2 regions of the Microbacterium sp. SORGH_AS_0862 genome follow, and region 2 is predicted to be linked to the other one. Evidence: riboswitches for the same ligand, from Rfam matches in the RefSeq annotation. Region 2 holds a riboswitch; the other holds the start of a gene.
What was found. Region 2 has a riboswitch for thiamine pyrophosphate ahead of thiM (hydroxyethylthiazole kinase). Riboswitches for the same ligand answer to the same signal wherever they lie in the genome.

Region 1 (7,353 bases), 990 kb from region 2:
GCACCGGGATGCGGCGGGGAGCCCGGCGCACCCTCGTGATCACCGGCGTGATGGTCGTGCTGCTGGCGACGGGACTCGCGCCGCCCGCCGTGGCGGGCCTGGTGGCGGCCGGTGCCCTCGTGCTCACCCGTGTCGTCACACTGCCTGCCCTGTACCAGGACATCTCGTGGACGACGTTGGTGCTCATCGCCGGCATGATCCCGCTCTCGGTGGCCTTCCTGCAGACCGGGGCGGCGGAGGTCGTGGCCGACGGCGTCGTCCGCGTCGTGGGATCGGCCGATCCGCATCTCGCCCTGCTCGCCGTCTGTGTGGTCACCGTCGTGCTCGGACAGTTCATCTCGAACGTCGCGACGGTGCTGATCGTCGCGCCGGTCGCCACGGCCATCGCGGTGAACCTCGGGGTCAGCCCCGTCACCTTCCTCATGGCGCTGACCGTCGCCGGTGCCGCGTCCTTCCTGACGCCCGTCGCGACCCCGGCCAACCTCATGGTGCTGGGTCCAGGCGGATACCGCTTCGGCGACTACTGGCGCCTCGGGCTCCCGCTCGCCCTCCTCTTCCTCGCCGCGGCGGTGCTCTACGTGCCGCTCATCTGGCGGTTCTGAGCCGGCGCCTATCCAGGTCTGCCAGGCGCTGAGGCGGTGATCACCGATGCCGCGCGCGAGTTCCTCGCCGAGTACCACCTCGCCACGCTTTCCACGCTGGACCGGCAGGGCCGCATCCACTCGGTGCCGGTCGGCATCACCTACGAGGACGGCGTCGTTCGAGTGATCGGCTCCCGCGGCACGCAGAAGTTCCTCAACGTCGAGCGCACCGGCCGCGCCAGCGTCAACACCGTCGACGGTCGCCGCTGGCTCAGCTTCGAGGGTCCGGCGCGCGTCGTCGAGGATGCGGATGCGGTCGCCCATGCGGTCGAGCTCTACACCCGTCGCTACCGCGAACCGCGTCCGAACCCCGACCGGGTCGCGCTCGAGATCGCGGTCGAGCGCGTGCTCGGGTCCCCCGAGTTCCGCGCCTGAGGCCGGACTTCCGCGCGGCTCAGACCAGCCCGAACAGCTCGAGCGGGTGCGTCAACCGCCACCACGGGCTCGGTCCGTTCAGCTCACCGTCGAGCACGACGTCGACCGTCGCCGCGTTCTTCGGGCCGGTCGCGACGAGCGTGCCGGCGACATCGCCCGGCTCGCGGGCGTCGCCGAGGTCGAACGAGCTCGACACCGACGCGGCGGAGCCGTTCCAGAGCACCACATCGGCATCGGCTGCCGTGACGAGCGGAACGCTCGCGCCCCACCGCGTCTCGACTCGACCGACGGTCGTGCCGGCCGCGACCGAGGGCTGCAGCTGCAGCTCCTGCTCGACCTGGGCGAACAGTGCTCGCGTCGCCGCATCCCGCGTCTCTACGTCGGGCTGCCCGAGCGTCGCGGCGTAGATGCGCACCGACGTGTCGCCGATCGTGACGTCCTTCGCAGCGAGCAGGTTGTAGGAGTCGAGCGTCCCGGTCTTGAGGCCGACGACGCCGGGGTCCGCGAGCAGATTGTTCGTGTTCTCGACGAGACCCGCGCCGGGAAGCTCTACGGCGGGCGTGCGCACGATCTCGGCGATGACGGGGTCGGCCAGCGCGCGCTTGGCGACCTTGAGCAGCGCCTCGGGGGTCGCCGTGTTCTCGGCCTCGATGCCGGCGGGGCCGGCGATCGTGATTCCGGAGACGCCGTGCGCGGCGAGCCAGTCGTTGGCGGCCCGCGCGTAGACCGCGTTGTTGGGCCAGATGGTGTCGGCGAGGCGGTCCGCGTAGTTGTTCGCGGAGCCCATGAGCATGCCCTGCAGCATCTGGTACTCGGTGAGCGTTCCGCCGACCGGAACGTTCAGCGCCGACTCGCCGTTACGGCGGTACGACCAGTAGCTGCTCTCATCCGCGGCGCTGAACGCGAACTCCTGCCCCTGTTCGCCTGCAGCCAGGGGCATCTGATCGAGCACGACCATCGCCGTCACGACCTTCGTGATGCTGGCGATCGAACGGGCATCAGCGCTGGAGGCGATGGGCGAGCCCACGCCGTCGACGACGACCGCGGCACTTCCCTCGCCGGGCCACGCTCCGACGGCCGCAGCCGCGGGGGTCGCCTCGACGGCCGACGCCTGGACGGTCGGAGCGATCGCGTGCAGCGGCCACAGCAGCGTCGTGCCGCAGTACGCCGCGATCACGGCCACGATCAGTGCGACCGGAACGATGACCCCGGGACGCCACGGGGTGCGACGGGGGGCGCGGGCGAGCAGGTCCGCAGCGACGGGGGTGAACGAAGCAGCGCCCGCGGCCTCGAGCTGGGGAGCCACCCTGGATGCGTGAGCGACGGTGGCCTCGTCGACCCAGCTCAGCGCCGTGGTCACCGGCGGCACGACGACCGGAACGGATGCGCCCGCGTCCTCCGATGCGTCGTCGAAGCTCGCGGCGGCGATGCGAGCGGGGGTGGATGCGGCATCCGCCGGAACGCCCGACACCGCGATCTCGAGATCGCCGGTCGGCAGGGAAGCCTCGCCGACGCGCGGCTCGACAGGTCCGCCGTGGCGCAGCGAACGCCGAGTGGGCGGGGTCGGGCCAGTCACGGTCACCCGCCTACGGTAGCGCGAGCCGCGGGTCTATACTCGGCACGTCAACCACGGGAGTCCGGTGAGCCGGGCTGAGAGGAAGCGAATCCACGCTTCGACCGTCGAACCTGATCCGGATCATGCCGGCGCAGGAAGGAGCATCAATGCACACGTCCACGTCCACATCCGCTCGTCCTTCTCTCACCTCGAGGTGGCGCTGGCGGGTCGTCGACATCGTCGTCGCCAGCGTGATCGGCGTCGCCGCCGGGGTCATCTTCTGGGTCTGGGGCCAGGCCTGGACGCCGCTGAGCACGGCACTCGCGTTCCTGCCGGGCCTGGAGGGGCTGCTGGCCGGCGGCTGGCTGTTCGCCGGCGTGCTCACAGGTCTGATCATCCGCAAGCCGGGCGCGGCGCTGTACGGCGAGATCGTCGCCGCTGTCGTCTCCATGGCGCTCGGCACGCAGTGGGGTTTCACGACGTTCATCTGGGGAGTGGTGCAGGGGGTGGGAGCCGAACTCGGCTTCGCGCTGTTCGCCTACGCGAACTACCGACTCTGGGTCGCTCTCGTCTCGGGTGCCCTCACGGGGCTGGCCGTCGCTCTGCTCGACACCAACTTCTCCTCCATCGCGGCGTACGACGCCGGCCCCCGCGCCATCTACTTCATCTCCGCGATCGTCTCGGGCATCGTCATCGCCGGGCTCGTCTCGTGGCTCATCGCCCGCGCGCTCGCCGCCACGGGCGCACTCGACCGGTTCGCCTCCGGACGCCAGGCGCGCATCGTCGAAGCCGCCGACGCGGCGTGACGGGCGGCGCGCGGGTCGTCGCCCGCGGGTGGGGGTGGCGGCACGCGGGCCGCAGACGCTGGGCCGTTTCCGACATCGATCTCACGATCGAGCCCGGTGAGCGGGTGCTGCTGCTGGGGGCGAGCGGTGCGGGGAAGTCCACACTGCTGCGCGCCCTGGCCGGTGTGCTGGGCGGTGACGAGGACGGCGAGGCCACCGGGGAGCTGACCGTCGACGGCGCGCACCCCGCATCCGTCCGCGGTGTCGCGGGAATGGTCCTGCAGGATCCGGACGCGCAGGTGATCCTCGCCCGCGTCGGCGACGACGTGGCCTTCGGGTGCGAGAACCTCGGGGTGCCGCCCGGCGAGATCTGGCCCCGGGTCGGTGAGGCGCTGGATGCGGTGGGGCTGGCGGTGCCGCTCGATCACCCGACGTCCGCGCTGTCGGGCGGACAGAAGCAGCGGCTGGCGCTCGCGGGCGCACTGGCCATGCGCCCGAAGCTCCTGCTCCTCGACGAGCCGACGGCCAACCTCGATCCCGAGGGCGCCCGGCAGGTGCGGGATGCGGTGGCCGCCGTCGCCGCCCGCACCGGCGCGACGCTCGTCGTCGTCGAGCATCGCGTCGACCTGTGGGCCGACCTCGTGGACCGCGTCGTGGTGCTCGCGCCCGACGGCGGGGTGCTGGCGGACGGCGCTCCCGCCGATGTCTTCGCCGCCGCCGCGGACGCCCTGACGCAGGCCGGTGTGTGGGTGCCGGGGGTTCCCGTCCGGATCGCGCAGCGCCCGCGCGCCGGAGAGGCATCGCCGCTCGTCGTCGGCACCCGTCTCGCGGTCGGACGCCGTCGGAGCGGGCGCCGCGAGGAGTCTGCCGCCGCATCCGGGATCGACGTGCGACTGAACGCGGGGCGGGCGCTGGCGATCACGGGAGCCAACGGTGCCGGCAAGTCCACGCTCGCGCTCACCCTCGCCGGGCTGCTGCCGCCGATCGACGGCGAGGTGCGGGCGGCGGATGCGTTGGCCGCCGGCGTCGGATCCGACCCGTCGCGCTGGCGCGCAGCCCAGTTGCTCACACGTATCGGCACCGTCTTCCAGGAGCCGGAACACCAGCTGCTCACCGCACGCGTGCGCGACGAGCTCGCTGTCGGCCCTCGCGCCCTGGGACTCTCCGAGGCGGAGGTGGCCGCGCGCGTCGATCCCCTGCTCGAGCGTCTGCGTCTGGGACGCCTCGCCGAGGTGAACCCCTTCACCCTCTCGGGCGGGGAGAAGCGCCGGTTGACCGTCGCCGCGGTGCTTGCGACCGCGCCGCGGGTCATCCTGCTCGACGAGCCGACCTACGGGCAGGATGCGCGCACCTGGCGGGAGCTGGCGGATCTGATCGACGAGCTCCGCGCCGACGGCACCGCGATCGGCTTCGTCTCGCACGATCCCTCCCTCGTCGCGGCGCTCGCCGACGACGAGCTGCGACTGGGGCAGCCCTCATGAGCCTGTTCGCGATCGACGCCTCGGCCAGCCCCTTGGGCCGGATCAACCCGGTCACCAAGCTCGTCGCGACCCTCGTCGTCTCCGTCACCCTGCTGCTCTCGATCGATCCGGTCTCGGCGGCCGTCACGCTCGGGGCCACGCTTGTGCTGCTGGCGTTCTCGCGGCTGCGGGCGCGCGAGGTGTGGCTGCGCGTGTGGCCGATCGCGGTCGCCGCCCTCATCGGCGGCGCGGCGACGGTGCTGTACGGGCGCCCCTCCGGTGCGGTGTTCTTCGAATGGGGCCTCGTGCGCGTCAGCGAGGGGTCGCTCTCGCTCGCCGCCGCCATCGTGCTGCGTGTGCTGGCGATCGCGCTGCCGTCCGTCGTCCTCTTCATCACGACCGATCCGACAGACCTCGCCGACGGCCTTGCCCAGTTGCTGCGCCTGCCCGCCCGGTTCGTGCTCGGCGCGCTCGCGGGCCTGCGCCTGGTGGGGCTGCTCGTCGACGACTGGCGTGAGCTCGCTCTGGCGCGGCGCGCACGCGGGGTGGCCGACCGGGGCCGCATCCGTCGGTTCCTCGGCCAGGCGTTCGCCCTCTTCGTGCTGTCGATCCGCCGCGGCACGAAGCTCGCGACCGCGATGGAGGCCCGCGGCTTCGGGTCCGACGCACCGCGCACCTGGGCCCGGCCGTCACGGCTCGGCTGGCGCGACGCGGTGCTGGTCGCCCTCGCGGCGGTGATCGCCGCCGCATCCGTGACGGCCGCGGTGCTCGCCGGCACCTGGACTCTCGTCTTCGCCCTCTGACTCCGCCGCGCCCCGCGCACGTTCCCCTGCCTTGTTCGCCTGCCTTGTTCGCCTGTCACAGATCGAGCCGCGGGCGTCGATCTGAGACAGGCGAACAAGGGGTCCACGTGCTCGCCTGTCACAGATCGAGCGCGGTGCGTCGATCTGGGGCAGGCGAGCGGGGGGCGTGACGGTGGGACCCGGTGCCGCGTAGGGTGGAACCGGATACCGACGTACGAAGGAGAACGTATGGATGTCGCGGGCGCATCCGCGCTGATCACGGGCGGCGCGAGCGGACTCGGCTGGGCCACGGCTCAGCGACTCGCCGCAGACGGGGCGCACGTCGTCCTCGTCGACCTGCCGTCCTCGGTGGGCGCGGAACGCGCGGCCGAGTTGGGCGGTACATTCGCCGCGGCCGACGTCACGAGTCCCGAGCAGATCGCGGATGCGGTCGCCGCCGCATCCGCCGCCGCGCCGCTGCGCGTGGTCGTCAACTGCGCCGGCATCGCCCCGCCGGCCAAGGTGCTGGATCGTGAGGGCGCCCCGACCCCGCTCGCCGACTTCGAGAAGCTCGTGCGCGTGAACCTCGTCGGCACCTACAACGTCATCGCCCAGTCATCCGCCGCGATCGCCCGCACCGAGCCGACCTCAGGAGGCGATCGAGGCGTCATCGTGAACACGGCGTCGGTCGCCGCGTTCGACGGCCAGATCGGGCAGCCCGCGTACTCGGCGTCCAAGGGTGGAGTGCACGCGATGACCCTCCCGATCGCCCGCGAGCTCGCCCGCCACGCGATCCGGGTCGTCACGATCGCGCCGGGCATCATGGAGACGCCCATGCTCGCGGGCCTGCCGCAGCCGGCGCAGGACTCGCTCGGCCAGCAGGTGCCGTACCCGGCCCGCCTCGGGCGCCCGGACGAATACGCCGGCCTCGTGGCCGAGATCGTGCGTAACGGGTACCTCAACGGCGAGACGATCCGTCTCGACGGTGCGATCCGGATGGCTCCGCGATGAGCGCCGATCCGATCCTGGTGGAGGTCGCAGACGGTCTCGCCCGCGTCACGCTGAACCGTCCCGATCGACTGAACGCGATGGACTTCGCGATGGGCGAGCGCTGGCGGGATGCGGCCCGGCAGGTCACCTCGGACCCTGAGGTCGGAGCCGTGCTGCTGGATGCGGCGGGTCCCGCCTTCTGCGCCGGCGGCGACGTGATCTCCATGGCGACCTCCGGTGCCGACGGCAGCGATGTCACGGCCGCCGCGCACGTGATCCACGACGGCATCCGCGCGTTCACCGAATCCGCCGTACCCGTCGTCGCCGCCGTCCAGGGAGCGGTCGCCGGCGGCGGGCTGGGTCTCATGCTCACGGCGGACTACATCGTCGCCGCCGAGGGAGCGAAGTTCGTCAGCCGCTACGCCAACATCGGCCTCACTCCCGACCTCGGGGTCTCGACCCTGCTTGCCGCCGCCGTCGGCCCGCGCCGGGCGCTCCAGCTGCTGCTTCAGGACCGCGCGCTGTCGGCGCCCGAAGCGCTCGAGTGGGGACTCGTCGCCGAGGTCGCCGCGGACCCCGCATCCCGCGCTCTCGAGGTCGCTCGCTTCTGGCTCGAGGGTGCGACGGGCGCGTTCGGCCAGGCGAAGCGGCTCGTCCGCTCCGGCGCCGACCGCCCGTTCGCCGAAAACCTCGACGACGAGGCGCGCACGATCGGCGCCGCTTTCGACACCCCCGACGCGAAGGCCCGCATCCAGGCCTTCGCCG
Region 2 (7,353 bases):
GCGGCGCACGGCGCCTTCTGGGCAGGCGACGAGAACTCCACGTGGGAGGCCTTCCGCTGGTCGATGCTCGCGGGGCTGTCGGCCGCGTCGTGCGGGATCATCTACTGGGGGTGGGACATCGCCGGGTTCTCCGGTCCGATCCCCGATGCCGAGCTCTACGTGCGGGCGATGGCGGCGAGCGTTTTCGTGCCGATCATGCAGTACCACTCGGAGTTCAACCACCACAAACTGCCGTCCAACGACCGCACGCCGTGGAACATCGCCGAGCGCACGGGTGACGTCGACGTGATCGCCGAGGTACGCGGGCTCGTGGAGCTGCGCGAGCGCCTGATCCCTTACCTGGCCGCCTCCGCAGCATCCACGATCGACACGTCGGTGCCGCTCATGCGCCCGCTGTACTTCGACCACCCCGCCGATCCGCGGGTGTGGGAGCATCCGCTGCAATGGATGCTGGGGCCCGACCTGCTCGTCGCCCCGGTGCTCGAGCCGGGCGCGTCCGCGTGGGACGTCTACCTTCCCGCGGGCGAATGGATCGAGGCCCGCACCGGCGCGTCGTCCACGGGAGGTCGAGTGGTCACGGTGGACGTGTCGTCGCGCTCCTCGGTCCCGCTCTTCGTCCGCGCCGCAGCCTGGCCCGCGCTGTCCGAGGTTCTCACGGGCCGGGACTGACCTGTGAGAGAGGGACGCCGGTGACCTCGGCCGCTCCGGCGGCGGAGTCGGGTGCTCACCTATCGGCCGCCGTCACGGCCGCAGCGATGCGACGAAGTCGAGCTTCTCCAGCACGGGGTCCGGCAGGAGGAACGGGTAGAGGTCGCCCTTGCCCATCGAGCGGTTGATCATGTTGAGCGCGGTGGACAGCGGCATCCAGACCTCCGTCACGACATCGCGGAACGTCGCGAATGCATCGACTCCCGCGAACATGGCCAGGCCGTACTGGTCGGCGGTCTCGAGCGTGTCGGTGATGTGCAGGAAGTGGGCCCACGTCTCGGCGAAGTCCTCGTAGGGGTGCATGGTCGCGTACGTCGAGATGTAGCGGGCCTGCCATCCTGCAGGCGGCCCCTCGGAGTAGTGGCGGTCGATCTCGGCCTGGTAGTCGGCTCGCTCGTCGCCGAACAGCGTGCGCGCCTCGGCGACGCGGTCCGTGTTCTCCACGAGCAGCCACTCGAAGTAGTGCCCGACCTCGTGACGGAAGTGACCGAGCATCGTGCGGTAGGGCTCGCCCAGTTGCTGCTGCACCTTGACCCGGTGCGCGTCGTCGCTCTCGGCCAGATCGATCGTGATGACACCCGCATCGTGGCCGATGACGACGTTCTCCTGCACGCTCGAGAGCAGATCGAAACACAGTCCCTTCTCGGGGTCCTCGGCCTTCCCGACCACCGCGAACCCGAGCCGGTCGAGCTCGAAGAGCAGCCATCTCTTGGCGCGCTCGGCGACGGGGTACTGCGAGAGCCCTTCGAGATCGGCATCGTTGGGGCGTACGCGGGTGAGGTCGCACGCAGAGCACTGGCCGCCCTCGGATGCGGCCAGCCACGTGCAGCCGGACAGGCCGAGGTTCCGGCACACGTGCCACATAGCACCTGACTCATCCACGTACCGGCCCGAGTCGTCGACCGGGACGATCTCGCCCTCCGCGCGGGAGAAGCCGAGCGGGGTGCCGCACGATGTGCACACGGAGTTCTCGAAGTACAGGGCGTTCCCGCACATGCGGCATCGGAATGCTCTCACCCCGCAAGCGTGACAGAACGGATCGATCGTCGGTGCGGGCTTGCGATCCATCCGGAAGCGATCCTCTTCGCACCGGTCGCCTAGACTCGTGCGCATGGGAACGTTGAACGCAGCGCCGATGACGGCGTTCGTCTACTCGATCCGCGACCGCCGCGCCTGACGGCGCGTCGCTGATCTTCGCGTGATCGCGCCGTCTTCCGGGATGTCCTCGCACCCCGGCAGCGCGTCCTTGTCGTACCCGCTCACCGGGGTGCTCCGAATCTTCCTTTGGAGCGCTCATGCGTACCCGTTCCGTTCACGGCGGCCGCCACGAACTCGGCCAGAACTTCCTCGTCCACACGCCCACCATCGACCGCATCGTCTCGCTCGTCGCAGCATCCGAGGGGACGATCCTCGAGATCGGGGCCGGCGGCGGCGCGCTCACCGCGGGTCTCGCCCGTCTCGGGCGGCCGCTCACCGCGATCGACATCGATGAGCGCCGCGTTGCCGCACTCCGCCAGTCCTATCCGTCGGTGCGCGTCGAGCACGCCGACGTCCTGCGCCATCCGCTCGACGCGCCCGTCGTCGTGGGCAACGTCCCGTTCCACCTCACGACGCCGATTCTTCGGAGAATGTTGCAGCGCCCTTCGTGGCAGCATGCTGTCCTGCTGACCCAGTGGGAAGTCGCCCGCAAGCGCGCCGGCGTCGGCGGCGGCACCCTCCTCACTGCGCAGTCGGCGCCATGGTTCACCTTCACCCTGCACGGGCGGGTGCCGGCGCGGGCGTTTCGACCCATGCCGTCCGTGGACGGCGGCATTCTGTCGATCACCCGCCGCCCTGCGCCGCTCGTCTCGGATGCGGACCGGCGTGCGTACGAGCGGTTCGTGGGCGATGTCTTCACCGCGCGGGGGCATGGCATGCCGGCGATCCTCGCGACGGTCGCGCGCATGTCGGCCCCGGCCGCGCGACGTCGACTGGATGCGGTGGGCATCGCCCACGGTGCGCTGCCCCGCGACCTGGGTGCGCAGCAGTGGGCGCGCCTGTGGCGAGAATGCGCAGGGGAATGAGGTGTCGACGAGTCCCGGTTCGACGCGCCGCGCGGGCAGGATGAGAAGGTGGAAGAGGAAAAGAGATGAGAGAACGGACCGTCGGGTTCATCGGACTCGGCATCATGGGGGTCCCCATGGCCTCGAACCTCGTCAAGGCGGGGTTCGACGTGGTCGTCTGGGCGCGTTCGGCCGCCCCTCGGGATGAGCTGGTCGCGCACGGCGCGCGGGCCGCCGGGAGCGTCGCGGGAGTCTTCGCCGCGGCCGAGACGATCGTTCTGATGCTGCGCGACGAGCCGGCCGTCGATGCCGTGCTCGCGCGCGGCGCGGACGACTTCGGCAGACTCGTGGCCGACAGGACCCTCGTGCAGATGGGGACGTTCACGACCGCGTTCTCCCGGGCCCTGGCGGACGAGGTCGCCGCCGCGGGCGGCCGGTACGTCGAGGCGCCCGTCTCGGGATCGCGGGGTCCGGCGATCGAGGGAACGCTCGTGGGCATGCTCGCGGGGGAGCCCGACGTGCTCGCCCACGTCGAGCCCGTGGTGGACGCGATGTGCGCCCAGACGTTCCGGTGCGGCGACATCCCGAAGGCGCTGACGATGAAGCTCGCGGTGAACACGTATCTCATCACGATGGTGACGGGTCTGGCGGAGACCTTCCATTTCGCCGAGCGCGCGGGCGCCGACATCGGTGTGCTCCGCGAGGTGCTGGCCGCAGGCCCCATGGCTTCGGCGGTGTCGCGCGGCAAGGCGCAGAAGCTCGCCGACGGCGACCTGTCCGCGCAGGCGGCGATCACCGACGTCCTCAAGAACGCCCGGCTTGCCGAAGATGCCGCGCGCGCGGTCGGCTCCGCGCATCCGTTGATCACCGCGAGCAGACGACTCTACGAGGAGGCTGCGGATGCGGGACTCGGCGAGCTCGACATGATCGGTGTGATCGACGCGCTTGCCGCCCGGGAGCCGGGAACCGGCGATGAGACGGGGGAGCGATCATGACGATCGTCATCCGCGCCGGCGCGGCATCCGATCATCCGCGACTCGTCGAGGTGTGGCGGGCCGCGGTCGAAGCGACGCACGACTTCCTGACCTCTGCCGAGGTCGACCTCTACGAGCGGCAGCTGCGCGTCTATCTTCCGCAGATGCCGGAGCTCTGGGTTGCGATCGAGGACGGTGCGATCATCGGCTTCCTCGGCTACAGCGACGGTGTCATCGAGATGCTCTTCGTCGACCCCGCCTGTCACGGACAGGGCGTCGGGCGGGCGCTCGTCGCCCGCGTCGCCGAAGGAGCGGCCCCGCTTCGCGTCGATGTGAACGAGGAGAACGCGGGCGCCCAGCGCTTCTATGCGGCGCTCGGGTTCATCGAGGTCGGACGCTCCGCGCTCGACGGCGAGGGTCAGCCGCATCCGATCCGCCATCTCGAGAGCCCGCTCCGCTAACCTGAATCCACACATACGACACGGGGTGCCCTGCGGGGCTGAGATCACACCCGTCGAACCTGATCTCGTCAGTACGAGCGGAGGGATGTCGCACATGACGCGCGCGCCAGAGAACCTGATCGAATCCACCATCCGGGCCTGGGAGGCGGTGCGGGAGCAAGGCCCGCTCGTGCAGTGCCTGACCAACGCGGTGGTCACGGGCTTCACCGCCAACGTCCTCCTCGCCCTCGGGGCGGCTCCGGCGATGGTCGACATCCCGGAGGAGGCGGGGCCGTTCGCGCGCATCGCCTCGGGGGTCCTGGTCAATCTCGGCACACCCGGCTCCGAGCAGCGCGAGGCGATGCGCGAGGCTGTGGCGGCCGCACAGGAGGCGGGCACTCCCTGGGTGCTCGACCCCGTGGCGATCGGCGTCCTGCCCGTGCGCACCGCGCTCGCAGCCGAGCTCGTCGCGGCGGGGCCGAGCATCGTGCGCGGCAACGCGTCCGAGATCATCGCGCTCGACGGCTCGGGCGCCGGAGGCCGCGGAGTCGACGCGACGGACGGTGTGGAGGATGCGGTCGCCGCCGCCCGACGCATCGCGCAGGCGACCGGTGCGATCGTCGCCGTCTCGGGCGCGGTGGACGTGGTCACCGACGGCGCGCGCGAGGTGCGGCTCGGTAACGGCGATGCGTTGCTGACACGCGTCACCGGTGGCGGATGCGCCCTCGGCGCCGTCATGGCGGCGTTCGCCGGCGTCGACGAGGACCGTCTCGCGGCGGTGGTCGCCGCGGTCACGGTCTACAACGTCGCCGCAGAGCTCGCCGCGGCGCGTGCCGCGGGACCGGGCAGCTTCGCCGTCGCGTTCCTCGACGCGCTCGCGCGTCTCGACGCGGACACACTGCGGAGCCGGGCGGTGATCGCGTGAACGCGGACCTTTCGCTGTATCTCGTGACGGATGCGGGCATCGCCGCAGCAGCGGGCCACGACATCGTCGACGTGGTGCGCCAGGCGACGGCGAGCGGTGTCACGGCAGTGCAGCTGCGCGAGAAGGACGCCTCCGCGCGCCAGTTCCTCGACACGGTGACGAGGGTGTCGGCCGTGCTACCTGACGGTGTCGCCCTACTCGTCAACGACCGCGTGGACGTCTTCCTCGCCGCCCGTCAGGCGGGCGCGCGCGTGTCGGGAGTTCACGTGGGGCAGAGCGATCTGCCGCCGGACACGGTGCGCGCTCTCATCGGCGACGACGCGATCATCGGCCTCAGCGCCGCCACGCCGGAGCAGCTGGCTGCTGCATCCGGCAGCGGTGTCGTCGACTACGTCGGTATCGGTGCGCTTCACGCGACAGCCACGAAGCGCGATGCGCCCCCGCCGCTGGGGCACGAGTCGCTCGCCCGGCTGGTCGCGGCGAGCGCGCTTCCCGCGGTGGCGATCGGCGGTGTCACCGCTGCCGACCTCGGTCCGCTGCGGCGCGCGGGTGCTGCGGGGGCGGCGGTCGTCTCGGCCGTCTGCGGTGCGGGCGATCCCGCAGTCGCCGTCCGTATGCTGCGCGCGGCATGGGACGCGGCATGAGTGCCGGGCGCGCGATCCCGCGGGTGCTGAGCATCGCCGGAACCGACCCGACGGGAGGCGCCGGCATCCAGGCGGATCTCAAGAGCATCGCCGCGAACGGCGGTTACGGCATGGCCGTCGTCACCGCCCTCGTCGCGCAGAACACGCACGGCGTGCGTTCGGTGCACGTGCCGCCCGTCGCGTTCCTCGCCGAGCAGCTCGACGCCGTCTCCGACGATGTGCGGATCGATGCGGTGAAGATCGGCATGCTCGCCACCGTCGAGGTGATCGAGACCGTCGCGGCCTGGCTCGGCCGCATCCGCCCTCCGGTCGTGGTGCTGGACCCGGTGATGGTCGCGACGAGCGGCGATCGCCTGCTGGACGCAGATGCGGAGGACGCCCTCCGGCGCCTGCTGCCGCACGTCGACCTCGTGACCCCCAACATCCCCGAGCTCGCGATCCTCGCGGGCGCGCCCGCGGCCACCGCCTGGACCGAGGTGCTCGCGCAGGCCAGCGTCGTGGCTCGTGAACACGGCGTGCGCGTGCTCGCCAAGGGCGGACATCTGTCGGGGGAGCGGCTGCCCGACGCACTCGTCGAGCTCGCCGACGACCAGGTCAGCGTCACCGAGTTCGAGGGCACCCGCATCCGCACCCGGAACACGCACGGCACGGGCTGCTCGCTCTCATCGGCGGTGGCGACCCGCGCGGCCGCCACAGGAGAGTGGGCGCAGGCGACGGCCGAGTCGAAGAGGTGGCTCACCGAGAGCATTCGCCACGGCGCCGAACTCGAGGTCGGTTCGGGCAACGGGCCGATCAGTCACTTCGCGGGGCTCTGGGAACGCGGCGGCCTCGACACCCGACCGACCGCGCGCGAGGTCGAGACCGGGTGGTGGGAGGACATCGCCGGCATCCGTGCGGAGATCGACGACCTGCCGTTCGTGCGGGGGCTGGGCGACGGCACGCTCGAGAGGAGCGCGTTCCTCGGCTACCTCGCCCAGGATGCGCTGTACCTCGGCGAGTACGCCCGCGTCCTCGCCGACGCCGCCCGCCTCGCGCCGGACTCCGCGGAGCGTGCGTTCTGGGCCGGAAGTGCCCAGAACGCGATCCTCGGCGAGCTGCAACTGCACGAGCACTGGCTCGCGGGCGAGTCCGGGCTCGGTCCGCACCCCGATGCGGTCACGACGGCCTACCTCGATCACCTGCTGGCGGCCGCAGCCCGCGGCGACTACCGCGTGCTCATCGCGGCGCTCCTGCCCTGTTACTGGATCTATCAGGACGTGGGGGAGCGACTGCAGGCGCACTCGCATCAAGAGCACGCGTATCGCTCCTGGCTGGAGACCTATGCCGACCCGGTCTTCGCTCAGTCCACCCGCCGCGCGATCGACATCGTCGCCGGAGCCGCGGCGACGGCGGATGCGGCGACCCGAGCCGCGATGCACGACGCGTTCCTGGCATCTGCTCGTCACGAGCTCGCCTTCTTCGCTGCGGAGCGATGACACCACGCGACCCGGTCAGAGCGAGAGTCGCGCGGGTCGACGGGGATCGACGGTGATGACGGCGGCCACCCACAGATCGGAGTCGGGTGGAAGCCGGGTGGAGATCATGCGCCCTCAGACGTCGCGCACGCGAAGTGTCGTCACG

Region 1: another riboswitch for thiamine pyrophosphate. It lies ahead of QE377_RS05505 (ECF transporter S component); the one in region 2 lies ahead of thiM (hydroxyethylthiazole kinase).

The regions. Positions count from the first base shown of each region.
Region 1 covers NZ_JAUTAY010000001.1:1,197,823-1,205,175, reverse strand. Annotated here, with positions in the region: gene QE377_RS05520 (SLC13 family permease) at 1-602, shown strand, start outside; gene QE377_RS05515 (TIGR03618 family F420-dependent PPOX class oxidoreductase) at 639-1,016, shown strand; gene QE377_RS05510 (D-alanyl-D-alanine carboxypeptidase family protein) at 1,036-2,598, opposite strand; TPP riboswitch at 2,636-2,746, shown strand; gene QE377_RS05505 (ECF transporter S component) at 2,739-3,377, shown strand; gene QE377_RS05500 (ABC transporter ATP-binding protein) at 3,374-4,837, shown strand; gene QE377_RS05495 (energy-coupling factor transporter transmembrane protein EcfT) at 4,834-5,619, shown strand; gene QE377_RS05490 (SDR family NAD(P)-dependent oxidoreductase) at 5,848-6,609, shown strand; gene QE377_RS05485 (enoyl-CoA hydratase/isomerase family protein) at 6,606-7,353, shown strand, end outside.
Region 2 covers NZ_JAUTAY010000001.1:204,179-211,531, reverse strand. Annotated here, with positions in the region: gene QE377_RS01080 (TIM-barrel domain-containing protein) at 1-669, shown strand, start outside; gene QE377_RS01075 (putative zinc-binding metallopeptidase) at 742-1,725, opposite strand; gene erm (23S ribosomal RNA methyltransferase Erm) at 2,004-2,771, shown strand; gene QE377_RS01065 (NAD(P)-dependent oxidoreductase) at 2,837-3,745, shown strand; gene QE377_RS01060 (GNAT family N-acetyltransferase) at 3,742-4,185, shown strand; TPP riboswitch at 4,197-4,288, shown strand; gene thiM (hydroxyethylthiazole kinase) at 4,280-5,089, shown strand; gene thiE (thiamine phosphate synthase) at 5,086-5,733, shown strand; gene QE377_RS01045 (bifunctional hydroxymethylpyrimidine kinase/phosphomethylpyrimidine kinase) at 5,730-7,208, shown strand; gene QE377_RS01040 (hypothetical protein) at 7,323-7,353, opposite strand, start outside.